One region of the Paenibacillus sp. JNUCC 35 genome, then DNA from elsewhere that is predicted to be linked to it. Evidence: riboswitches for the same ligand, from Rfam matches in the RefSeq annotation. Region 1 holds a riboswitch; each other region holds the start of a gene.

Region 1 (5,973 bases):
CAGCGTGTTCAGCGCGATTTCGTTCGGCGTCTTCTGGCGGGACGCCCCCTCGACGAGGGAAATCATCCGGTCGATGAAAGATTCGCCGGGATCGCTCGTGATCCGTACCCGGATCGCGTCGCTTACGACCCGCGTGCCGCCAGTAACGGAGCTGAAATCGCCGCCCGCTTCTTTAATGACCGGCGCGGATTCCCCCGTGATCGCCGATTCATCGATAGAGGCCAGACCCTCAATCACTTCGCCGTCGCCGGGAATCATTTCTCCTTGGGCGACGGTAACGATATCGCCCTTGCGGAGTTCCGTGGACGGAACGACTTTAATGCCGCTGCCGACCACTTTGTTAGCCTGGATTTCTTGTTTGGACTTCTTAAGCGAATCCGCCTGGGCTTTCCCCCTGCCTTCCGCCAGCGCCTCGGCAAAGTTGGCGAACAGCACCGTGAAGAGCAGAATCAGAAACACTGTCAGGTTGAATCCGATCCGGTCCTGCGTTCCGAAGTAGCCCGGCAGTACCGTCATCAGAAGGACAATGAAGGTTCCGATTTCTACCACAAACATAACGGGATTTTTCATCATCGTAACCGGATTTAATTTAAGAAAGCTTTGCACGATCGCCTGTTTAACGATATCCCCGCTCAGCATCGATTTTCGTTTCGTTTGAGAAGCATTTGAGCTCATCCGTTTTCACCCCATCGTTTTTAACGCAATGTCAAATATTCGGCCACCGGACCGAGCGCGATTACCGGCAGGAAGGTGAGCGCCCCAATGATGACGACCGTACCTACCACGATTCCGGTAAACAAGGCATTGTCCGTACGGAACGTACCGATTGTTTCCGGGACCCACTGCTTACGGCCCAGTGAGCCGGCCACACCCAGCAGGGCGATGATCGACACGTAACGGCCAAGCAGCATCACAATTCCCGTGGAACTGTTCCAGAACGGCGTATTGTCTGCCAGCCCCTCGAAGCCGGAGCCGTTATTGGCCGCCGACGACGTGAACTCGTACAGCACCTGGGAGATTCCGTGGAATCCCGGATTGGTGACGGCTCCTTTGCCAAGCTCCGTCATGAAGGCGATCGCTGTCGGAGCCAGGATGATAAGCGGATGCGCCAGAATCGCAACGGCGATCAGTTTCATCTCACGGGACTCGATTTTGCGTCCCAGAAACTCCGGGGTCCGGCCGACCATGAGGCCCGCCAGAAAGACCGCCAAAATCGCGTACATGAGCATATTGACCAGCCCGACTCCGTCCCCGCCGAATACGCAGTTCAGCATCATTTGAGCGAGCGGAACCATTCCGCCCAGCGGGGTGAGCGTGTCGTGCATATTGTTGACGCTTCCCGTCGTCGCCGCCGTCGTTACCGTAGTGAACAGCGCGGACTGGGCAATGCCGAACCGCACCTCTTTACCTTCCATACTGCCGATGGACGAATCCGCGCCAAGGGCGTTCAAGGCAGGGTTACCGGCCTTTTCCGAGAAGAAAGCGACCGACAGAAAGACCAGGAACAAGGTCATCATCGCGGTGAAAATGACCCACCCCTGCTTCCGGTTCTTCGCAAACCGCCCGAAGGTATAGGTTAATGAGGCCGGAATGCACCACATGGACAACATTTCGATCACGTTAGTCAGCGGAGACGGATTTTCAAACGGATGGGAAGAGTTCACCCCGAAGAAACCGCCGCCGTTCGTACCCAGATGCTTGATGGACACAAGCGACGCTACCGGACCGATGGCGATTTGCTGCTCCCCGCCTTCAAGCGTCTTCGCGGCCACGGTCGGATCCAGCGTCTGCGGCACCTTCAGGCCGACAAGCACCAGCGTGACCACGATAGCCAGCGGCAGCAGCAGGCGGGTGTGTCCTTTTACAAAATCCGTAAAAAAGTTCCCGATGGTATTGCCTTTGGACGTCAGTCCGCGGATAAACGCAATCGCTACAACGATCCCCGTTACGGCGGACGTGAACATCATCATCATGATGACCGCCATCTGCGAGAAATAGGACAAGCCCGTTTCCCCGCTGTAGTGCTGCAGGTTGGTGTTCGTCATAAAGCTGATGATCGTATTAAACGACAGCGTCGCTTCCATATTGTCGATCCCGTTCGGGTTCAAAGGAAGAGCACGCTGCAGACGGAGGATCAGATACCCGACCGCCACAAGCACGATGTTGGTCAGCACAAGGCTGCCCGCATACTTCTTCCACGTCATGCCATTCTCGCTGCGGATACCCGCAAGCTTGTAAATGGGCCGTTCCAGCCAGCCGAACCATTTGTCCGTCCGGTTTCTCTCATTCGAAAAAACATGATAAATATAAGTCCCAAGCGGTTTCACCAGCAGGCAAAGCACCGCGATTACGATTACGATTTGCACAATCTCCATGGATTCCTATCCTCCTCAAGCAACTCCGCGCTAGTCGTTCACCGGCTGCCCGAAGGCGCCCTAAAATTTTTCGGGATGTATGAGCGCGTATATCAGATACAGGAAAAGCCCTGCCGTAAAAAGCGCGATGATCATCATGTACGGCCGCCTTCCGAGCCTTCCACGACATGGTCACACCAGGTCAGAAAACCGTAAAAGATGAGATAAATAAATGCCAGCAGCAGAATCATATAAAGGTCCGTCATGTGTGTCGGCTCCTTTCTTTCCTATTTATAGGTTCGTTTTATAGGTTCATTTATTATCCTTCGGACAGTGAATTTAAACGTTAGCGTAAAACTTCCTCGGGCACTTGGCCCGGTGCTGCTCCAAGCAGGAAAGAGACCTGACGGGTATTCGTATGCACCACATGGTCGGCGCCGAGCGCTTTATAAATCAACCGCGGTGTGGCATTCGTTTTCACCACAAAAATCGTTCCGGTTGTCCAGCTGCGGACCATCTGAAGATACCGGCAGCAGAGCGGCAGGCTGTCTTCGAAAAGATAAACGTCACCGATCGGAAGCTCGGGAACTTCCCAGGCTTCGTGGCGAACGGTGTCCACTTCCACGATGTGCCGGACTCCCAGCTTCTTCATCCGCTGTCCTTCTGCGGGGTTGTTCACAAGCGCCGCGAAGGGTCTGCGGTAAATATTCAGCAGTTTAATAAAGTTCTCGCCGGTGACATTCGGTGCGGAAACCAACGTATAGGTTTGGATCTTTCTCTCGTCCACTTTTTATCCCTCTTTCATGTTTTGGGCAGCAAAAAAAGAAGCCTGCGGAAGAGGAACTCTTCACGCGGCTTCTTGACGGTCACAGCCTAAAAAGACTATAGCCGAAGCGCGATAGCAGTCGCCTCTCTCGGTACGCTTACGAGGTTAGCTGTCGGATTCGGGCGTGAGAGTCGCCCTACCATGACGGCACGGATGCCGCTTCTGGATTCACCCCATGAGGACTGGCCGTCAGGCCTGCAAGTCCTCGTTGGTTCCCCCGTTTTCCGCTTCACACGGAAACTCAGCGATAAAAACGCATGTTCATTTGTTTGGCACATTTTTCATTTTCGGATGTTTTTGAACATAACAAAACCACAGCGAAACGAAGTCCCTGTGGTCGATGCCGATCACAAGCTTCTTCAACCCCTCCCGAACTCATGCGCTTACGAGGTTAGCTGTCGGATTCGGGCGGTGAGAGTCGCCCTACCTGATTGCCGGGTCCATGGGTTCCGGCGCTTCAGGATTCACCCCTGCAGACACGGCTCCGGCTCTCACACCGGATCAATGCTGCGATGGTTCCCCCGCTTCCCCCGGAGGGGGAAATTCAGCGAAAGCAAGAAACTGTTTTTTTCAATTGATGGAATGAATGTTACACCTCCGCACGTGCTTTGTAAAGATATGGGGAGATTGGTTTTAAACCGATTTAAGCCAAAGAAATCCCCTAATGCGCTTACATTTCTACTTTTTGTGCGCTAGCTTGTTAATACGTCGAAAATCTCACGTTTTTGAAAACGGTTTGGACATCCAGCCTCTTCCCGCACCGGAAAAACCTGCTATACTACTTGTAAATGTTCCCATATTAACCAGTAAGGAGGCATGTTTATGAAAATCGGATGGAAATCAATCTTGCTCTGGGGGGTGATTTCCATTGTCGGCGCGTTCGCTTTCGGGCTTGTCGCACTTAATCGCGGGGAAACGATCAATGCCGCCTGGCTCGTTATCGCAGCCGTCAGCTGCTATGCGGTCGCCTACCGGTTCTACAGCCGTTTTCTCGCCCGCAAAGTCTTCGTGCTCGACGACAACCGGAAAACACCCGCAGAGCTGAACAACGACGGCAAGGACTATGTGCCGACGAACAAATGGGTGCTGTTCGGGCACCATTTCGCGGCCATTGCCGGAGCGGGTCCTCTCGTAGGCCCCGTGCTTGCCGCCCAGATGGGCTATCTGCCCGGAACGCTGTGGATTATTCTCGGCGTTATTCTGGGAGGCGCCGTCCAGGATTTCGTGATTCTTTTCGCTTCAACTCGTAGAAACGGTAAATCGCTGGGCGATATGATCAAGGACGAAATCGGCAAGGTGACGGGCACGATTGCCATGCTTGGCATTCTGGGCATTATGATCATTCTTCTCGCCGTGCTCGGGCTCGTCGTCGTCAAAGCTCTGATCGGCAGCCCGTGGGGCATGTTCACGATTGCCGCCACCATTCCGATCGCCCTCCTTATGGGCGTGTATATGCGCTACATACGGCCCGGCCGGGTCGGGGAAGCATCGCTCATTGGCGTCGTGCTGCTCGTTCTGTCGCTGATCGGAGGCAAGTTCGTCGCCGAGAGCGCCGCTCTGGCCCCGCTTTTCTCCTTCAGCGGGGAAACCATCGCTCTGATGATGATCGCCTACGGCTTTTTCGCTTCGGTCATGCCGGTTTGGCTGCTTCTGGCGCCCCGCGACTATCTCAGCACGTTCCTGAAAGTCGGAACGATCATCGGCCTCGCGCTGGGTATTATTTTCGTTCTGCCGGATCTGTCCATGCCGGCCACGACCCGGTTCATCGACGGAACCGGTCCCGTCTTCGCCGGGAATTTGTTCCCGTTCCTGTTCATCACCATTGCCTGCGGCTCCGTATCGGGCTTCCATGCGCTGATCTCCTCCGGGACGACGCCCAAAATGCTGGAGCGCGAATCCCACGCGCGTCCGATCGGCTACGGCGCGATGCTGGTCGAATCGTTCGTCGCCATCATGGCGCTGATCGCCGCCTGCATCATCACGCCCGGCACCTACTTCGCGATTAACTCGTCGGCGGCGGCCCTGGGCGGTACCGATGTGGCGACCGCGGCGGCAACCATCACGAGCTGGGGCTTCACCATCACGCCCGAGCAGTTGACTACGCTGTCCAAGGATATCGGCGAGAGTACCATCCTCTCGCGGACGGGCGGCGCGCCGACCTTCGCCATCGGCATGGCGCAAATCTTGTCCGGCGTGATCGGCGGCAAAACGATGATGGCGTTCTGGTACCACTTCGCCATCCTGTTCGAAGCGTTGTTCATCCTGACGACGATCGACGCCGGTACCCGCGTGGGGCGTTTCCTCATCCAGGATCTGCTCGGCTATGCCAGCAAGTCGCTGGGGGATACCCGGTCCACGGTAGGCAATCTTATCGCTACGGCTCTCTGCGTGGCGGGCTGGGGTTATTTCCTCTACCAAGGCGTTGTGGACCCTCTGGGGGGCATCAACTCCTTGTGGGCGCTCTTCGGCATCGCCAACCAGATGCTGGCCGGCATCGCGCTTGTGCTGGGGACGACCATTTTGTTCAAAATGGGCAAGAAGGCGTACGCCTGGGTCACGCTCCTGCCCACAACGTGGCTGCTTATCGTGACCATGTCCGCCGGCTGGCAGAAGCTGTTCCACGAGAAAGCGAACATCGGCTTTCTTTCTCACGCCAAGCAGTTCCAGAACGCGCTGGACAGCGGCAAAATCGTCGCTCCGGCCAAAACGGCCGCGCAGATGAAGCAGATCGTGATGAACGATTACATCGACGCGGCCTTGTGCGGATTTTTCATGATCGTGGTGCTGATCGTG
Region 2 (5,973 bases), 370 kb from region 1:
TCAAGCAGGTGCCGCTTGACCGCCTGCTTATCGAAACGGATGCGCCTTATTTGACGCCTCATCCGTTCCGGGGCAAGCGCAACGAAACGTCTTACGTGCGTCTCGTTGCCGAAGCGGCGGCCGAGCTGCGCGGCATGAGCCTGGAGGAACTGGCCAAAGTGACGACGGACAATGCCGTGCGTTTACTCGGCCTCAAATGAAGCGGTAAATTTCCGCTTCATTACCGTAGCGCAAAGCACGAGGCCGAGCGCGAGCCCCGCAAGCGGGGCGGCTGCATAAACGCCCGCCCCGCTCAGCAACATCAGCAGGGTAAGAACGATACCCTGCAGGGTGAAAGCGGCGCTGATGATCCGCACCACGGCGTCCACTTTCCGGCGTGGATCTACCGGATAAGTCTGCAGCCAGAACGTGTAGCGGTGCGATTGTTCCAGCGAGGTGAGCTGGATCAGCGAAATGAACAGGGCCACGAGGCAGACCGCAGCGGCCACCGGTGCGGATTGAACGGCCGCGGCTGCGAGGCCGGTGACAAGCGTGATCCGGACGACGATGCCGAGCAGCTCCGAACGGACGAACGTCTTCGTGAAGAGATACAGATAAAGCGAGGAAGACCGGAACGAATACCGGTTCGTAATTCCGGCCAGCCATCGTCTCTGTTTTACGCGCACAGGAAGCTGGGGCACATCGGCGAAGCCGCTAAAAAACAAGTACAGGCGGTACTGCTGTTTGCGCTCGTTGTCGATGAGGTAATCCCAGGCTACGCCGACTGCACGCCGACCGGGCCCGAGCCTGTACATGACCGCCCAGACGGCAAGTCCCGCCAATAGAACGACCCCGCCCGGAAGCGGCCCCGTACCGAACAAGGCGAAAACGACGGCTGCGCTTAAGACCCAGCGGTAACCCGCTGAGATCAGACGCCATCCGGGGGATGAAAAACGGCCTTCCTGCCACGAGCCGAGCAGGTTGGCTGTTTTTATTAGAAGAACAAAAATCGCCATCAGCCACAAGGGCTGTCCTTCCGTGCCCGTGCAGTGTTTGTACAAAGGCCATGCAATCAGCATCAGAACGATAGATCGTGCGGCCTGGATCCCCAGACTATAGCGGAAAGCTGCCCGGAAGAACACGTTCATAACGGGTTCCAGAGGAAGCAGAAACACCCGGTCCGCATTCTTCAGAAGGGTTCGCACCGAGCCGGCTGCGAGAGCCGGAACGAGGACGAGCAGAACGATCCAAATGTAGGGAAAAGATGTCGGAAGCTGCTGAAGTATTTTTGCATAATAATAGGAAGACACGATAAAAATCAGGAAAAGAAAACCGAAAAACTGGCTTCTTGCGACATAAGCCCAGTAGCGGGACGTTTCCTGACGGTAATGGTCGATTCTGCGCTTCCACAGCTGACGGACAGCCCCGGCCGTGCCCTCTCTGTGAACGGCTGCTTCTTGGTTCATGCCGGATTCCTCCGCACCAGCTCATAGAACAGCTCGTCCAGGGTCGCATCGGACAGCCCGGTTTGTTGTCTCAGCTCGTCGAGTGTGCCCTGGGCAAGAATCCGTCCCTGATGGAGAACGACGAACCGGTCGCAGTATCTTTCGATCGTGGCCAGGATGTGGGAACAGATCAGGAAGCTGGCGCCCCTGCTCTTGAAGTCCGCCATAATGTCGAGAAGAGAGCGCATCGCCAGCGGGTCAAGGCCGAGGAACGGCTCGTCAATGACATAAAGCGCGGGCTCGACAAGAAACGCATTCATGATCATGACTTTCTGCTTCATCCCTTTGGATAGCTGGCCCGGGAAGCTTTTGCGCTTAGGCTCCATCTGGAACTCGCTCATCAGGCGTCCGGCACGTTCCTTGAACGCTTCCTTCGGAATATCGTAAGCCATCGCCGTCAGTTCCAAATGCTCTTCAATCGTCAGATCGTCGTACAATTCGGGAGACTCCGGGACGAAAGAATACGAGGACCGGTAGCCGAGCGGATCTTCCTCCAATGTCCGGTTACGGATGCGGACGCTGCCCTCCTGCGGCTTCAGGAGCCCGAGGATGTGTTTGATGGTCGTGCTTTTCCCCGCTCCGTTGAGTCCAATCAGACCGACCATTTCACCTTGTCCGACTGTAATTTCGAGATCGCGGAGAATCGGTTTTCCGGGCAAATAGCCTCCGCTGAGACGGGAAATGTGAAGAATCGGATCCATGCCTTCACCTGCTTTTCTTCAATCGGTTATTGCGGCTTTCGGCCTTTTCGGGCGGATTGCCGTATCTTTTATTATAGTCAAAAAATGCCTGGAAGCCCAATGTCCAAGCGGGACGGCGGAAATGGAGAAAACTAGAAGCGAGATAACGGGAGAAAAAAGGAGAACGACTGCAAGATAATTAGATAAATGCCATTGGTTTGGTTAAATTTGCTTATTTTTAGGGAATATGCCCCCTTTACAGGTTGGATATTTGAGCGTAATATACTTTCATGATAACTTAATAAACGCCAAGTTTTAACGCTGAGTTTCCGTAAAAGGAAAACGGGGGAACCGCTGTCAAGGTCGGAACAGCTTTGGGCCGATACAACAGGAAACAATTTGGGGTGAATCTCAATGGCAGGTGCAGGCAGCACCGCCGGCGAGTAGGGCAGCTCTCACGGCCCGAATCCGTCAGCTAACCTCGTAAGCGTACCGGGAGAGATACCAACTGTCGTGTCATTCTGTTTAGTCGCGCTCACACACAGGCCACCGGGAAGCTTTCTCTTTCCGATGGCCTTTTTTGTTCCATATCGGACGGGTATTCGACCCGCATACAGGTAAACATCAAGCGGAGGTGATGCCGACCCCGTAGAGACTGAGAGCAACCGGTCAGCCGGCGGGAAAGAGCCAATTGCAAGGGTTCCGTTAGGAACCGCCAAATAAACCTAAGTCGCGTCCAAATCATCATGCGTATCACAGAGGCGAGGCTTTGAAGGAGGACCGAAGAAGTGGGCAATATCTCGCAATCAGAGACCCATGTTAAGCGATCATCCAGCATGTCCTTCGCATTGCGATGGAAGCATGAAAACTTGCGTATGATCATCCTTGCAGCTATCATTTCATTCGCTTTGACTTTCATGTTTTTGGTGTTGTTATACGGTACGGCTGGTAAAAGCGTATCATTGGTGGTAAACGGACGAGAAACCGTTGTGGAAACAAGACAATGGGTCCTACAGCGCCTACTGGATGAACAAGCCATTACAATCGGTGAGCACGATCAGGTATCTATGCCGCTTGACGGCAAGATTCAAGACGGTCAGAAGATTGTCATCGATCATGCATCACCCGTACAGCTAACTGCCGACGGGCAGACACAAACTGTGCATACCATTGCGAAAACGGTAGATCAAGTTCTGCAAGATTCAAATATTTCGCTGGGAGAGCACGACAAAGTGACTCCGGCCAAAGACACGGAGCTTTCAGCCAATGCGGCTATCGAAGTTGTCCGGGTGAAGAAAGAAACGGAAGAAATTTCGGAGCCCATCGCATTCAGTGTGGTCAAGAAATCCGATGAGGATCTGCTGAAAGGCAAAGAGCAGGTCGTACAGGAAGGCCAGGAAGGCGTATTGGTCAAAAAGAAAGAGAAGATTTTCGAAAACGGAAAACTCGTATCCGAGCAAGTTATCGATCAAGCAGTCAAAAACGCCAGTGTGGATAAGATTGTGGCTGTAGGCACAAAAAATCCGGTCGTTACGGTGGCAGCCGCATCCGAACCGGTTAAGCCTAAGCAGGTAACTAAAGCAGGTACCGACATAGACGCGAAGAAAATATTAAAGAACGTTACCTTGACCGCTTACTCTTCCGAAGAGCCGGGCGTAGGCAACCGGACCGCCAGCGGAACGAAGCCTGTTCAAGGGCAGACGATTGCCGTAGATCCATCCGTCGTGCCGTTAGGCTGGTGGGTGTACATTGAAGGCATCGGATACCGCCGTGCGGAAGATACGGGCGGTGCTATTAAAGGCCAGAAAATGGACGTTTATTTCGACAGCATGAATTATGCCAAGACTTTCGGTGTGAAACGGGGATATACCGTTTACGTCATCGGTCCGAATAAACCGACGCAAGATTAGGATAACATGTTACCTGTAACGAAGATTTACAAACCGGTAACAAACCGTATGCAAAAAGAAGAGGGAAACCCTCTTCTTTTTGTGCGCTTAAGAGAGGATAAAGAACATGATCAAAGAAATCATTGTTGTCGAAGGAAAAGACGATACAACCGCCATCAAGCGGGCGGTTGAAGCGGATACGATCGAAACCGGCGGGTCGGCAATCAACCGGGCAATTCTGGATCGCATCCGGCTGGCCCAGGAGCGCAGAGGGGTCATTGTCTTCACGGATCCGGATCATGCGGGGGAGCGCATCCGCAAAATCATTTCGGGCAAGGTGCCCGGCTGCAAGCACGCTTTTCTCCCCCAGGAACTTGCCGAGAAGCGGGGGGACATCGGAGTCGAGAACGCGACTCCGGACGCTATACGGTCCGCTCTGGCGAACGTAAAGACCGAATATGAGGGCGCCGCGTCTCTTTTGACATGGGAGGATCTGATCGCCGCCGGCCTCGTTGTTCATCCCGATGCCGCGGCCAGACGACTGGAAGTAGGAAAAAAGCTCGGAATCGGGTATTGTAATGGTAAGCAGTTTTACAAGCGCTGCGCCGCTTTTCAAATTTCCCGGGAAGAGTTCGAAGCTGCCGTAGAGCAGTTGGACCGTCCGGATCAATAATTTACGCACAGGCAGCTTTCGTCAGGGACGGAAGCTTGGAGGATGACTATGAAATTAAATGAACAAGGCAGCGGCCCGTCTTTTGCTTCTGAAGATGTGGCAACGCCCAAACGGACCAAAGATATTCTAAACCGGCACAATCTGGTGCTCAAAAAAAGTCTGGGACAGAACTTTCTTACGGACGGCAACGTTCTGCGCAACATCATCTCGGCGGCGGAGCTTACTCCCGAGAAGGGGGCGCTGGAGATCGGGCCCGGAATCGGCGCCCTGACCCAGCAGCTGGCGAAGGAAGCCGGCCGCGTCGTGGCGGTGGAGATCGACCAGCGTCTGCTCCCCATCCTGCGGGAGACGCTGTCGCCCTATCCGACGGCCGAGGTCGTCCACGGCGACGTGTTGAAGCTCGATCTGAGGCAACTGATCGAGGAGAAATTCTCCGGCTTGTCCGGAATCAGCGTCGTCGCCAACCTTCCGTATTACATCACGACGCCGATCATTATGAAGCTGCTCGAAGAAAAGCTTCCGCTCGAAAACATCGTCGTGATGATCCAGAAGGAAGTGGCGGACCGGATGGCGGCCAAGCCGGGCGGCAAGGAGTACGGCAGCCTCAGCATCGCCGTACAATTCTATTGCGAAGCGGAACTGGTTACGATCGTTCCGCGCACCGTTTTCGTGCCGCAGCCGAACGTCGACTCGGCTGTGATCCGCCTGCGTCTGCGCAAAGGACCTCCCGTCGAAGTAGCGGACGAAGACTTCTTCTTCGAGGTGGTACAGGCCAGCTTTGCGCAGCGGCGCAAAACGATCTATAACAACCTCGGAGCCCGGTTCTTCTCCAAAGAGAACAAACGCGATTTGGAGGCTCTTCTGCTGGAGGCGGGCATCGAACCAAGCCGCCGCGGCGAAACGCTCAGCATGGAGGAATACGGCCGCGTGGCGGAAGCTCTGCGGAACTGCCCGACCTGCAGCAAATAGAAGCGGGCTAATCACCAATTGCCCACCCCTGCCATACGATAGGCTTAGGAGGGGATGGCTTCATGAGGCAAGGCGATCTGGCGACCCGCAAATCCTACGGCAACGATATCATTTTTCGAATCCAGGAGATCGATACGACAAGGGCGATTCTTCGGGGCGTCGATTTTCGCCTGCTGGCGGACGCTCCCATTGCTGATCTATCCCGCGTAACGGTCGCCCGCGATTCGGATTTTCCGAGAGTGAATTTGCCGAGGGTAGGCGAGACAATCCGCAGCATC
Region 3 (5,973 bases), 2.0 Mb from region 1:
CGTGAAGGAAGCGCTGGAGAGCTGGCTGAAGGTGAAAGTGCATTTTCCGCAGCGCGGGCTGAAAAAGCAGATGGTCGACATGGCCAGGGACAACGCGCGCGTCGGCCTGGAGGAGAAGTTCCGCCTCATCGAGCGGGATGCGCAGCGCACGGTGCTGGCTGTCGAGAACCTCGGCAGTTGGCTCGGTACGGGGCCTGTCACGCGGATCGAGGCGTTCGACAACTCGAACATCCAGGGCTCCGACCCTGTGGCCGCGATGGTCGTCTTCACGGACGGAAAGCCGGACCGGAAGGAATACCGCAAATACAAGATCAAGACGGTGCAGGGACCGGACGATTACGAGTCCATGCGGGAAGTCATCCGCCGCCGTTACGAGCGGGTGCTGAAGGAGAACCTGGCGCTGCCCGATCTGATCATCGTGGACGGCGGCAAAGGGCAGATGTCGGTCGCTATCGACGTGCTGGAGAACGAGCTGGGGCTGTTCGTTCCGGTGTGCGGCCTGTCCAAGGACGTGAAGCACAAAACCGCGATGCTGCTGGCCGGCGACCCCGCCGAAGTCGTTCCTATTCCGCGCGACAGTCAGGAATTTTACCTGCTTCAGCGGATCCAGGACGAAGTCCACCGCTTCGCGATTACGTTCCACCGGGAGCGGCGGGCGAAGTCGATGGTCGTTTCGCAGCTCGATGCCATTCCCGGTATCGGGGAGAAACGCCGGAAGCTGCTGTTGAAGCATTTCGGGTCCGTTAAAAAAATCAAAGAGGCCGCGGTCGAAGACTTCCGGCCTCTAGGGATCGGCGAGAAACTCGCCGCACAAATATTGACCGCTCTGCGGGGAGAACAAGAACAAGAGAAACCGTCCATTTGAGACGGTTCCTCTTTTTTGTGCGTTTTATGCGGCGCAAGTCGGCGGTGATTGCACTTCCGCTGGTTTCCGGGCCTTGCCGCAGCCGCACGGCTATGCCGTTTGCGCCGTGCCGCTCCTTCGCGGCGATGTGCCGCATGACCGTGTGCATCGCACTGCCGCCGTGTCCGGGCTGCCGTATCCAAGAGTCCGGGCGGCTTGCTGCCGGCAGGCGGTCCACTGCCCCCGCTTCAGACAAAGCCGCCGACTCTCTAGACGGGCCGCCGGTTCCGCCTGCTTCCGCTCACAAATCTCAGCTTGTGGAGCCAGGACACCGCAAGGGCGACGGCGGCGGGCAGCGCCATATAGAGCAGGCCGAGCGCAGGCGTGCCGGCTGCCAGTCCTTCGCCCGTGAGAAGGGACAGGCCCATAAGGATGCTGTCCATAGCCGTATGGGCGAACAGGGCGGTCAGGAACCCGTACCGCAGGAAGGCGTAGCCGAACACGAGGCCGAGCACCGTGACCTCGATCAGCCTGGTGTACACCGGGTAGATCGGGTAGGCGGTGTGTCCCGCCGCCCAGATGAGGCTGGGCAGAAGCACGGCCAGCCATTTGAACCGGAGCAGCCTGCTGAACAGGGCGATGCCGAGCAGCCGGAAGGTGGCCTCCTCGGAGATGCCCGCCGCCCAAGCCATCAGCGGAAGCAAAGCGGGCTGCAGCATGTTGCGGGGAGACGACATCGGGTCGTTCACCGACCAGACACCGAAGCCTTTCTCCGCCACAAGGAACAGCACCTGCTGGAGGCCGAGCAGGAACAGGCAGAGCAGATAGCCCTGCGCCATGCTGCGGGTTACGCGCGAGCCGAAGTCGGCGTCGCGCCAGCGGGGCATGACGGACTTTCCTACGCGTCTCCACAGGGCTTCGCCCGCCGTGAAAGAGAAGTAGACGGCTGCGGCCATCAGCAGCGTCACGAAGTTGATCAGCACGATCGAAAGCATCGCTTCCTGGCCGCTGCTCGTCAGCGTACTGCCGGCCTTATAAGCCGGATACATGTTGATGTTGTTCATGACGTAGATCACGGCATACACCGCCGTTAGCAGGACGCCCCGGGAAAAATCGACCGTCCTCCATTTAAGGACGGTATAGCCGAGGGCGATCAGGGCCATCAGGCCGTTGCCCCACAAGCTGATGCGGGTCCACATGGAGGCGGTATCCTCTTGGTGCTCCAGCCAAGACGTGAAAGCGTCGGGGAGCCGGAACGATTGGGTGAACGAGGAAACGGAGGTTCCGTCCAGTTTCACGCCGATCGTCAGCTTAGCGTCCCCGACAGGCTCTTTCCGCCGCTCGAACAGCAGCAGACCGGACTTGGCGGCAGGCGGGCTGATCCGCTCGAACTCCGCCTCTTCGTAGCCCTGCCTCGCTATCGCTTCCCGGGCGAGCTTCTCCGCATCGGCCGCGGACACGACGGCCCGGTCTTCGCCGCCGATGCCGGACCAGCCGATGACGGCTTTCGTGGTCATATGGATATCGATGATCCACTTCCGGACCGAAGGGGAAGCCTCGGTGACTTCTACCCGATAGTAATCGACGGGCACCCGGCTGGCGTAGCTTTTGTCATACAACGTTTGAAGCTTCTCTTTGGTGAGATAACCGCTGAGTTCCTTCTCCGATTGGTAGCTGACGAATGTGCCGGGAGCCCCGCCGCCCGTAACGACGCCGGAACCGTTTACTGTATCGGCGCCCTGCCTTTGCCGCAGCCATGCGACCGCTGCCTCCGCGGCTTGTTCTTTCGTAATGGAGGTTGCCGTTTCGTAAGGATCGGAACCGGCGGGAGCGGCCCCGGTATTATAGATGAAAACTACGGCTGCATATAGAAGGAATCCGGTCAGGGCGAGCAGCAGCAGCGGTTTATCCAGACCGTATTTTTTCATGGTCAGCTCCTTCTCCGATTGTTTTTTTAACCGTATCATAGTTTGCGTAAGGATGCCAATTCGTGACTCCCAGTTAGCTGCAGGAAGATTGTCTATGTTTCCCCCCGTAAAATCCGGTTAAAAGGGCTTTGTGCTTGTTTAATAACAGATATATAATGCGGATGATTCATTTCTTCGCGCAACTTCATACGCCGAATTTCCGCAGGAAAACGGGGGAACCATACTTTGGGGTGAATTTTACCGCTTGTGCCTGAATAGGGAAGGGTAAATAGGGTGGCCTGTACATCCGAATCCGTCAGCTAACCTCGTAGGCGACAGCAGGAACCATAACCGAAAGGCAGTGGGTTTCCAGTGTCTTTTTTGTGCTTCATATAGGAGGAAATTATGTGTTAAAAAAGTCGAGGTTTACGCCGCCTCAGATTCTCGTTCTCGGGTTTGCGCTCATTATTCTCGTCGGCTCCGGCCTGCTGATGCTGCCGGTCTCGTCAACGGACGGGCTGCCGCTTCCGTTCATCGACGCCCTCTTCACGGCCACCTCGGCTACCTGTGTAACAGGTCTGGTCGTGGTAGACACCGGGTCGCATTTTACGATGTTCGGGCAAATTGTCATTATCTCGCTGATTCAAATCGGCGGCCTCGGATTCATGAGTATGGCGACGCTTTTTGCCTTCATCCTGCGCAAGAAGATATCGCTCCGCGAAAGGCTACTGCTTCAGGAAGCCTTGAACCAGGGCAGCATGGAAGGGATTGTCCGCCTTTTCCGGAAAGTACTGATCTACTCGCTGAGCATCGAAGGAATCGCGGCTGTCCTGTTTACCGCCCGCTGGTCGATGGATCTCGGTTTTCCGAAGGGGCTGTACTACGGCATCTGGCACGCCGTTTCCTTTTTCAACAATGCCGGGTTTGACCTGTTCGGTCCCATTACCGGCCCATTCTCTTCGCTGACCGCTTACGCCGACGATTTTATTACCAATGTAGTGACGATGGCGCTCATCGTTCTGGGCGGGATCGGTTTTATCGTGATGTCCGATGTGATGGATTACCGGAAAACGAAGAGGCTGACCCTTCACTCCAAGGTGGTGCTGAGCGCCACAAGCATTCTGATCGTGACCGGGGCGCTTGTTATTTTTATCTTCGAGTATTCCAATTCGAAAACGCTGGGTTCGCTGGACTTCGGCGGCAAGATTCTCGCTTCGTTCTTTCAATCGGTCACACCGCGTACGGCGGGAGCGAACACGCTTGATCTCGCTTCTCTCCGCCAAGCGACTCAATTTTTCATGATCATCCTGATGTTTATCGGGGCTTCTCCCGGTTCTACCGGGGGCGGGATCAAGACGACTACGTTTACGATGCTGGTCGGGGCAATCGTGGCGATGGTGCGGGGAAAAGAAGATATCGTCTTCTTCCGCAACCGTCTCGGCAAGGAACGCATCCTGAAGGCGATCACTTTGACGATGTTTGCACTCTTTCTTGTTATTTTCGTTACCATGCTTCTGTCTACGACGGAAGATCACGAGTTTCTTATGATTTTGTATGAAGTGACCTCGGCATTCGGGACTGTAGGACTCACCCTGGGGCTGACCACGAAGCTTACCGCGTTCGGCAAGGTTATGATCGCCTTGACCATGTTCGCCGGACGTCTCGGGCCTTTGACATTGGCGTATGCGCTGCAGCCTAAAGCCGAGAAAGAACTGTACCGTTATCCAGAAGGAAAAATCACGATAGGTTAAGGAGAAACAAAACAATGGCTTTCATTCAATATGCAGTTATCGGACTCGGACGCTTCGGTTCCAGCTTGTCCCAAGAATTGACTCAGCTCGGGCACGAGGTGCTGGGCATCGACAGAGACGAAGAGAAAGTGGACGAGATGAGCGACAAGCTCACCCATACCGTAGTTGCGGACGCGACGGATGAAGAGGTTCTCCGCTCGCTCGGCGTCCGCAATTTCGACTGCGCCGTCGTGGCTATCGGAGACAACATCCAGGCGAGTATCATGGCGGCGATTCTGCTTAAGGAGCTAGGCGTTAAAACGGTCGTCGCGAAGGCGTTGACCGATCAGCATGCCAAGGTGCTTGAAAAAATCGGCGTGGACCGGATTATCTTTCCGGAGCGGGATATGGGCGTGCGCGTGGCTCACCAGCTGGTGTCGCCGAACCTTCTCGATTACATCGAATTGTCCAAAAACTATACGATCGCGGAGCTCGTCGTTTCCCGGCGTATTTCCGGCCTTACTCTAAAGGAACTCGATCCGAGGGCCAAGTACGGCTGCAGTATCGTCGCCATCAATAAAACGGACGACGTGATTATCGCGCCTACCGCCGAAGATGTCCTGCACGAGAAAGACGTGATGGTCGTCATCGGCACGAAAGAGCAGATCGATACGTTTGAGAGCCGCGCGATCCGCTAAGAAGCGGGAAAGGGGCGTATGCGCATGGAGAATGCTTTGACACAGCTCATAGACTATGAGCTGTATTTATTTATCCTGATTGTCGTTCTGGGCATGTTGTTCGGCAAACTGGCGGGATGGCTGCGCCTGCCCGATGTGGCGCTTTTTCTGATCGCGGGGATGATTTTCGGACAAGCGTTTCACTGGATCGCGGAACCGAGCAGTTCGCTGACCAACCAGTTCATCCTGGTCGTCGGCTCCACGCTCATTCTGTTTGACGGTGGGCGCAATATCCGGCTGAGCGGGCTGAAGCATGTCTGGATCTCCGTCACGCTGCTGAGCATACCGGGCGTCATCCTTACGTGCGCGGCGGTCGCGGCCGCTTCCCACTGGTTTCTCGGCCTGCCCTGGCTGCACGCGCTTCTCCTCGGAGCTATCATCTCTTCCACCGATCCGGCTACGCTTATTCCCGTGTTCAAACAGGTGAGAATCCGGACCAAAGTGCGCGAGACGGTGGAGAGCGAGTCGGCATTCAATGACGCTACGGGCTCCATCCTTACCTTCTCGCTGATTGCCATTCTTCTGGGAACGGAGCACGTATCCGTCGCTTCAGGCGCCTGGCAGTTTGTGAAAACCGCGCTGGGCGGGCTGTCGGTCGGCGCCATTATCGGGTATGCGGGAGCCTTCCTGACCGCACACGTGAAAATCGGCTTTCTGCGCGATTACGCGACGATCCTGATGCTGGCGGCGGCTCTCGGCTCTTATCTGGCGGGTGAACATCTGGGGGTCAGCGGTTTTATGGCGACGTTCACGGC
Region 4 (5,973 bases), 1.1 Mb from region 1:
TGAATGCGGGCTACCGGTTTATGAAAGGAATCCGCGAACTGCTGCTGCCCTTCTTCCTCTATTATCTCCTTCAAACGGTCTTGATGCTTGCGCCGCTCTACTGGCTGGCTCCCAAAGCGCTTGCTTTGTTCAACAAAGCCTACGGATTCGAGCAGCTCCTTCTGTCCATGCTTCCCTGGGCGGCTCTCTATGCCGTGTATGCCCTGCTTGTTCAGCTCCTCTTCCTGTTCCTGCAGTTCGGCCGGGCCTCCGAGGATCGACGAGGACTTCTCTCGGTGCTTCCGGTCGTGTTCCGCCAAGGCTTACGAATCGCGGGCAATGCCCTGCTGCTTGTCCTGCTCGGCTTCCTTCTGGCCGTCGCGGCGACTTATGCATCCTACATATGGGCAGGCCTGACGGCCCTCATTATCCACCAGATATACCCTTTGGTCCGCACCTTTGTAAAAATGTGGTCCATCGCCGCGCAGCGTGAAATCTGGGAAAGCTACCGCACCTAGAAAGCCTGGTTTTCTGCCCGTAAGCCGGGCGGCAAAACAGACGAATCACATACGCTGATCCTCTTCTTAACCGTTCTCGTTCCGGATTGTTCCGGCGCGATATCCGTCTCCCCCTGCCGTTCACCGGCCAGGGGGTTTTTAGTTTCCATTTGCGTTTTTTTCAGCTATCATGGAAAGATAGAAGATAAAAGGAGGCATTACCGATGATATCCCCACGGACAAGCACCGTCGTGGCGGCAGTAATTGGCCTTTGTGTCGCCGCCGGGTCGTTCTTTTACGGACAGTCCGACGTTAAAGCCAAAGAGGTTGTGGCGATCGGTCACGACGTCCGCATCTCCAACCAGGCTTTCGACAAAATGAAAGCCGAAGTCGACCTGGCCTTTCAAATGCAGGGCGCTCAAAACAATTTGACCAACGACCAGCTTCTCGATCTGATGCTTAAGGACGAGCTCTTCGTCCGTTACGGCCAGAAGCGCGGCGTCAAAGTCAAAGAAGCCGAAGTGAAGCAGGCTATCGACCAGCAGCGCAAAGCGCTGGAAGCGGCCGGTCCCGAAGCGGCTCAGTTGAAGGAGATGCTCTACAAAAGCGCCGGTTTGACCGAAGCAACCTACTGGACCGATCCTAAAACCGTCAACCAGTACGCCAAATATCTCCTCCAGCAAAAGACGATCGAGTACCTCGTCAAAAAAGGCGAGCTGAAAACGCAGGAAGACCTCAACGCCCTGCAGGAAAAACTGCTTGCCGAAACGAAACCGGGGCTGCGCGTGAAGTTTCCGGATCAGCCGAAAACTTAGATTGCCTCTAAGCTGAAAGACATGGAAAACCCGCCCTTTTTATACAAGAAGGCGGGTTTTTTGATCTATTTTTTGCCCTGAAATCCGACTAAATAACTGCTTTTGAAACTTTTTTGTAACTATTTTTAGTTTTTTGGAAGGAATTTCTGGACCTATGGCGAATATTTAGTGTCGAACAGAAAAAGATTGCCGAATTTCTTCTTAGACGAAAGGAAGAAAACGGGGGATCCACTCTGGGTGAATTGATCTTGCAACAAAGGGATCATAGGGGACCTTCTACCGAACCCTCCAGCTAACCTCGTAGGCACAGGAAGGAGCAACACAGTTGAAGAAAGTCTTGTTGTTTGTTTTGAGCTTGACCCTGTTTTTGAGTGTGGAAATCGGCAGCGCTTCCGCGAAGTCGACGCTCAGCTCCACGATTGACGGATTGGTAGGGACGCCTTACAAGTATTCGGGCACATCGACCAGCGGTTTTGATTGCTCGGGCTTCACGTCCTACGTATTTGACCGGTTCGGCATTGATCTGGCACGCACTTCAAAAGCACAGAACGGCCAAGGATCCTCGGTTGCGAAAAGCGATCTGAGACCGGGTGACCTTGTATTTTTTAACACCGACGGAAAAGGCATCTCCCATGTAGGTATTTACATCGGGAACAACAAGTTCGCCCACTCCGCTACGAACAAAGGTGTTACAAAGAGTGACTTGAGCGAATCTTACTATGCGAAACGATACGTTTCTGCACGCCGCGTTATCGGCGATGACCTTTTTAACAAGATCACTGCAGACTAGTAAGACGCACTCGTAATGGAACGCAGCATATACCCGAAAGGGAGCCCCGTAATCCAGGTTGCAGCCTGGCTTGCCGGGCTTCTTTTCATTTGCGCCGGATTTCCTGTTACTATGAAGTTAGACGAAAAAGTAAGGAGCGTCCCTTCATTATGATCCTTTTTATTCATCGCAAAGATCTGCGGATTGACGACCTCACTGCGTTTGATTACATTCACAGCTTGGGGCGTCCGAGCCTGCACATCCTGATTCTGGACCCCTTCCTTCTGCGCGACGGCCGGGACCGGGAACACAGCGGAGTCAACTTCCTCCGTCACGTCTCCAGGCTCATCCGCGAATACCGGAAAGCGGGCGCTCATCTGGAAGTGCTTGCCGGCGAGCCTCATGCCGTGGTCGATCAGCTGCTGGCCGAGCTGCCGATTGAAGAAATCGTCCTGCACGGCGACGTTACGCCCTACGCATTAGTACGTGACCGCAAACTGAAGGTTTCAGCTTCCGCCCGCGGCGTTCCGGTTACCACGCTGATCGACCATACGCTCGCCGATTTCGGAGACTTCCAGCACTTCGCGGAGCGCAGCACCCCTTACCAGGTATTTACCCCTTTTTATAAAAAATGGAACGCTTACATGCACCTTTTTTTCCGGCCGTCGTCTGCCGTCACCGTGCGCGATTTGCAGACACGGCCGCTGCCGGACCGCGAAGCCTGGTCCGCCCGGTTTCCGCTTCCGCTGGACCCGGAAGCGGCAGGCACGGCGCCTGATCCCGCTCAGACTCTGAGCGATTTTCTCGAAGGAGGTCTCCGCGCTTATGAAGCGCAAAGAGACCGGTACGCCTTCGAGACGACCAGCGGGATCAGCCGCCACCTGAACACCGGCGCGCTCTCCGTGCGCCGGGCGTATGAAGCCGCTCTCGGCAGCGAGCGGCACGAAGCCTGGACGCGCCAGCTGGCGTGGCGCGACTTCTACCTGTACCAGGCCGTCTATAACCCGGATTTCTTCGTCTACGAGAAGAAATTCGATTTCTCCGGCCTGGAGGACACGCTCTTCGAGCGGTGGTGCCGGGGGCAGACCGGCATTCCGGTCGTGGATGCGGCCATGGCGGAGCTGAACGCCACGGGGCACATGCCGAACCGGCTGCGGATGGTGACGGCCATGTTCCTGACCAAGAACCTGCGGTGTCCCTTCACGCTGGGTGAACGGTATTTCCGGCGCAAGCTCGCCGATTACGACAACGTGCTCAACCGGGGCGGCTGGCTGTGGAGTGCTTCGCTCGGCTTCGACGCGTCTCCGTACTTCCGCGTCATGAACCCCGTCACCCAGTCGGAGACGCATGATCCGACGGGCATGTACATCCGGCGGTGGCTTCCCCATATCGCTCATCTGAGCGATAAGGAAATTCACAAGCCGCAGGCGGACGCGATTGTCGATCTGAAGAGCTCACGCGCGGCAGCGATCGAGATTTACAAGCACATGCTGGCGGAGGCTAAACCTGATGCCGGTGCGGGTCCGGCCGGATTTTCTCCGGATGGCTCTCCCCCTGTTTAAAGCTCCGTTCTTCGGGTAAATAGAAGTACGAGGTGATAAACATGGAAAATCCAATGGTGAAGTGCAGCATTGCCAACTGCGAATACTGGGAGCAGGGCAATAACTGCAGTGCGGAAGTTATTATGATCGAAGTAAACGCTCATTCGAACAAGCCACAACCGCAAAAACGGGACGGTCTGCCTTACGATTCCGGGCATCAGGATTCCGCCGAGGGCATCACCGACACCTGCTGTCAAACTTTCGAGGAACGTCATCATCACTAATTTCAATCAAACGTTTCATTAAAAAATGAAAATGCCGACAGCAGAGGAGCCGTAGAGCTCCCCTGCTGTCGGCTTACAAAAATAATCCCGCTGAGATCAGCGGGTGATTAAAGGCCGTGCAGGCTTCAGCCTGCACGGCCTTTTTTTGTGTGGAAACGCTTCACTTACTCCTGCAGGATGGTTCTATACGGAACCCCGCCCTTCTCTGCCTTACCAGCCGAGATCCAGTTTCTTTCCGGTCTCCACGAACGTTTTGATGGCGCTCAGCAGCATCCACCATGCGGGGTCCGCCTTTGTGTAGGAAGGATGATTTTCGACCCACTCATCGTTGATCAGGGTCAGCTTGGTGCAGCCGCCGACCGGCTCCAGCTTAATGGTTACCCGCGTAGTGATATCCGCATGATTCGGATAATACGAAGGACCGGGGTGTTCAATGTAACTAAGGATACGGTTCGGTTCGTATTCCAGCACTTCTCCGTAAATATGGACGGTCTGCTCGCCGTCATTGCCGGGTCCGATATACCGGATAGATTCACCGGGGACATAAGAAGAATCGATCACACAGTCGAAAAAGATTTTACGGGTTTTCTCCGGTGTTACGAAAACATCCCACACCTGCTCCGGGCTGCCGTCGATATAAAAATGATAAGTGAGATCCATTGAAGATTCCTCCCTAGCCTAGTGTCGGCGTCTTGTGATAGCTTGGCCGTTTTGCTACCATCAACTTTACAGGGCCACGGCGCAAAGCGATTGTAAAAAAGCGACATCTTCCCTGAGACTTCATCTTGAACGGAGGCGGGTCCGCATGAAACCCGAGGAGAACCCGGTCGTCGTCAACAAAGGCATCTTGAATTACGAAAAGGGCCGGCAAAAGTTCACCATTTCCCGAAGATTGCCCGCTCCGGAGCTGGCTTTTTTTATCCGGCATTACTGGCTGATTCATTGGGACTTGAGAGGACTTCCATCCCATACCCAGGAGGTGCTCCAGCCTCCATGCTTTAATCTGGTTTTCGAAAAAGACAACACGCGGATCTATGGGACGAATAAGGGGAAAATGTCGCAGCTTCTTGAGGGCAAAGGAGAAGTATTCGGCGTTTTGTTCCGGCCGGGCGGGTTTTATCCGTTTTACCGGCAGCCGGCTTCGGAGCTGGTCAACCGCAGCCTGCCCTTCCAGAAGGTTTTCGGCAGAAGCTGCCTTCCGCTGGAAGAAGCCCTTTTCTCCGAACCGGATGAAGAGGCGAAGGTCCGCTTCGTGGATGACTTTTTCATTAGAGAGCGGCCGCCGGCTGACGAACAAATCGAACTCGTCAATTCGGTGATCGATTATATTGCGGGACACAGGGAAATCAACCGGGTTGAGGACGTTGGAGCCAGGTTCGGCATCTCCGCAAGAACGATGCAGCGGATGTTCAGCCAGTATGTCGGCGTCAGCCCAAAATGGGTTATCAAGAGATACCGGCTCCAGGATGCCGCCGTATCGGCGGATGCGGGAGAATCGCCGGACTGGTCGAAGCTCGCGGTAGATCTGGGCTATTACGACCAGGCTCATCTAATTAAAGATTTCAAAACGGTTATCGGCAAATCTCCGGAGGAGTACGTGCGCAGTAAACAAGGTTAGATCGGCAGAACTGCATAAAAAAATGGAACGGCCCGCCGATTTAGCGCTTGGAAGCACTCTGCAATTCAGCGAGGCCGCTTTCTGAAAGTAGTCTTTAGTCCGCTTTCCGTAAAGACGGAATTTTAACGATCAGCCAGAAGGTAAAGGCGAGCAGGAGAAGAGCGCCGCCCATTACAATGTTCTGTATTCCTACACCAACGCTGAGAAGCAGTGAAGTCAAACCGTATGAAATAGGCGTAAGTCCCATGGAAGACATGGTCTGAATACTCATCACACGACCGATATAGGCTTGGTCGGCATGATTCTGGATCACGGAAATGGCGCAGATGTTCGAGATTCCCATCGAGATTCCCATACAAGCGGCGAACACGGCTCCGGTCCACAGTGTGCCGGCCATGCTCAGCGCGAGAAAGCTGAACGACAGGCCTAACTGGGCCAGAACGCTAATCAAGCCTCTCCGGCGTTTCAAG

The links. Region 1 has a riboswitch for cyclic di-AMP ahead of AC2TF6_RS25655 (hypothetical protein). Riboswitches for the same ligand answer to the same signal wherever they lie in the genome.
Region 2: linked by a shared signal. The riboswitch ahead of AC2TF6_RS27350 (resuscitation-promoting factor) and the one ahead of AC2TF6_RS25655 (hypothetical protein) in region 1 are both predicted to bind cyclic di-AMP.
Region 3: linked by a shared signal. The riboswitch ahead of AC2TF6_RS06350 (TrkH family potassium uptake protein) and the one ahead of AC2TF6_RS25655 (hypothetical protein) in region 1 are both predicted to bind cyclic di-AMP.
Region 4: linked by a shared signal. The riboswitch ahead of AC2TF6_RS02325 (C40 family peptidase) and the one ahead of AC2TF6_RS25655 (hypothetical protein) in region 1 are both predicted to bind cyclic di-AMP.

What each region holds. Positions count from the first base shown of each region.
Region 1 covers NZ_CM177771.1:5,662,425-5,668,397, forward strand. The annotation lists gene kdpB (potassium-transporting ATPase subunit KdpB) at 1-675, opposite strand, end outside; gene kdpA (potassium-transporting ATPase subunit KdpA) at 696-2,375, opposite strand; gene kdpF (K(+)-transporting ATPase subunit F) at 2,436-2,513, opposite strand; gene AC2TF6_RS25655 (hypothetical protein) at 2,701-3,141, opposite strand; cyclic di-AMP (ydaO/yuaA leader) riboswitch at 3,259-3,437, opposite strand; cyclic di-AMP (ydaO/yuaA leader) riboswitch at 3,546-3,740, opposite strand; gene AC2TF6_RS25660 (carbon starvation CstA family protein) at 4,003-5,973, shown strand, end outside.
Region 2 covers NZ_CM177771.1:6,028,903-6,034,875, reverse strand. The annotation lists gene AC2TF6_RS27365 (TatD family hydrolase) at 1-200, shown strand, start outside; gene AC2TF6_RS27360 (ABC transporter permease) at 183-1,445, opposite strand; gene AC2TF6_RS27355 (ABC transporter ATP-binding protein) at 1,442-2,185, opposite strand; cyclic di-AMP (ydaO/yuaA leader) riboswitch at 2,474-2,668, shown strand; gene AC2TF6_RS27350 (resuscitation-promoting factor) at 2,953-4,074, shown strand; gene rnmV (ribonuclease M5) at 4,181-4,726, shown strand; gene rsmA (16S rRNA (adenine(1518)-N(6)/adenine(1519)-N(6))-dimethyltransferase RsmA) at 4,775-5,695, shown strand; gene yabG (sporulation peptidase YabG) at 5,758-5,973, shown strand, end outside.
Region 3 covers NZ_CM177771.1:1,398,047-1,404,019, forward strand. The annotation lists gene uvrC (excinuclease ABC subunit UvrC) at 1-865, shown strand, start outside; gene AC2TF6_RS06345 (CPBP family intramembrane glutamic endopeptidase) at 1,114-2,772, opposite strand; cyclic di-AMP (ydaO/yuaA leader) riboswitch at 2,952-3,101, shown strand; gene AC2TF6_RS06350 (TrkH family potassium uptake protein) at 3,159-4,502, shown strand; gene AC2TF6_RS06355 (potassium channel family protein) at 4,517-5,179, shown strand; gene AC2TF6_RS06360 (cation:proton antiporter) at 5,204-5,973, shown strand, end outside.
Region 4 covers NZ_CM177771.1:489,795-495,767, reverse strand. The annotation lists gene AC2TF6_RS02335 (hypothetical protein) at 1-497, shown strand, start outside; gene AC2TF6_RS02330 (SurA N-terminal domain-containing protein) at 701-1,291, shown strand; cyclic di-AMP (ydaO/yuaA leader) riboswitch at 1,469-1,613, shown strand; gene AC2TF6_RS02325 (C40 family peptidase) at 1,617-2,081, shown strand; gene AC2TF6_RS02320 (cryptochrome/photolyase family protein) at 2,231-3,622, shown strand; gene AC2TF6_RS02315 (DUF1540 domain-containing protein) at 3,664-3,885, shown strand; gene AC2TF6_RS02310 (SRPBCC domain-containing protein) at 4,096-4,545, opposite strand; gene AC2TF6_RS02305 (DUF6597 domain-containing transcriptional factor) at 4,691-5,503, shown strand; gene AC2TF6_RS02300 (MFS transporter) at 5,598-5,973, opposite strand, start outside.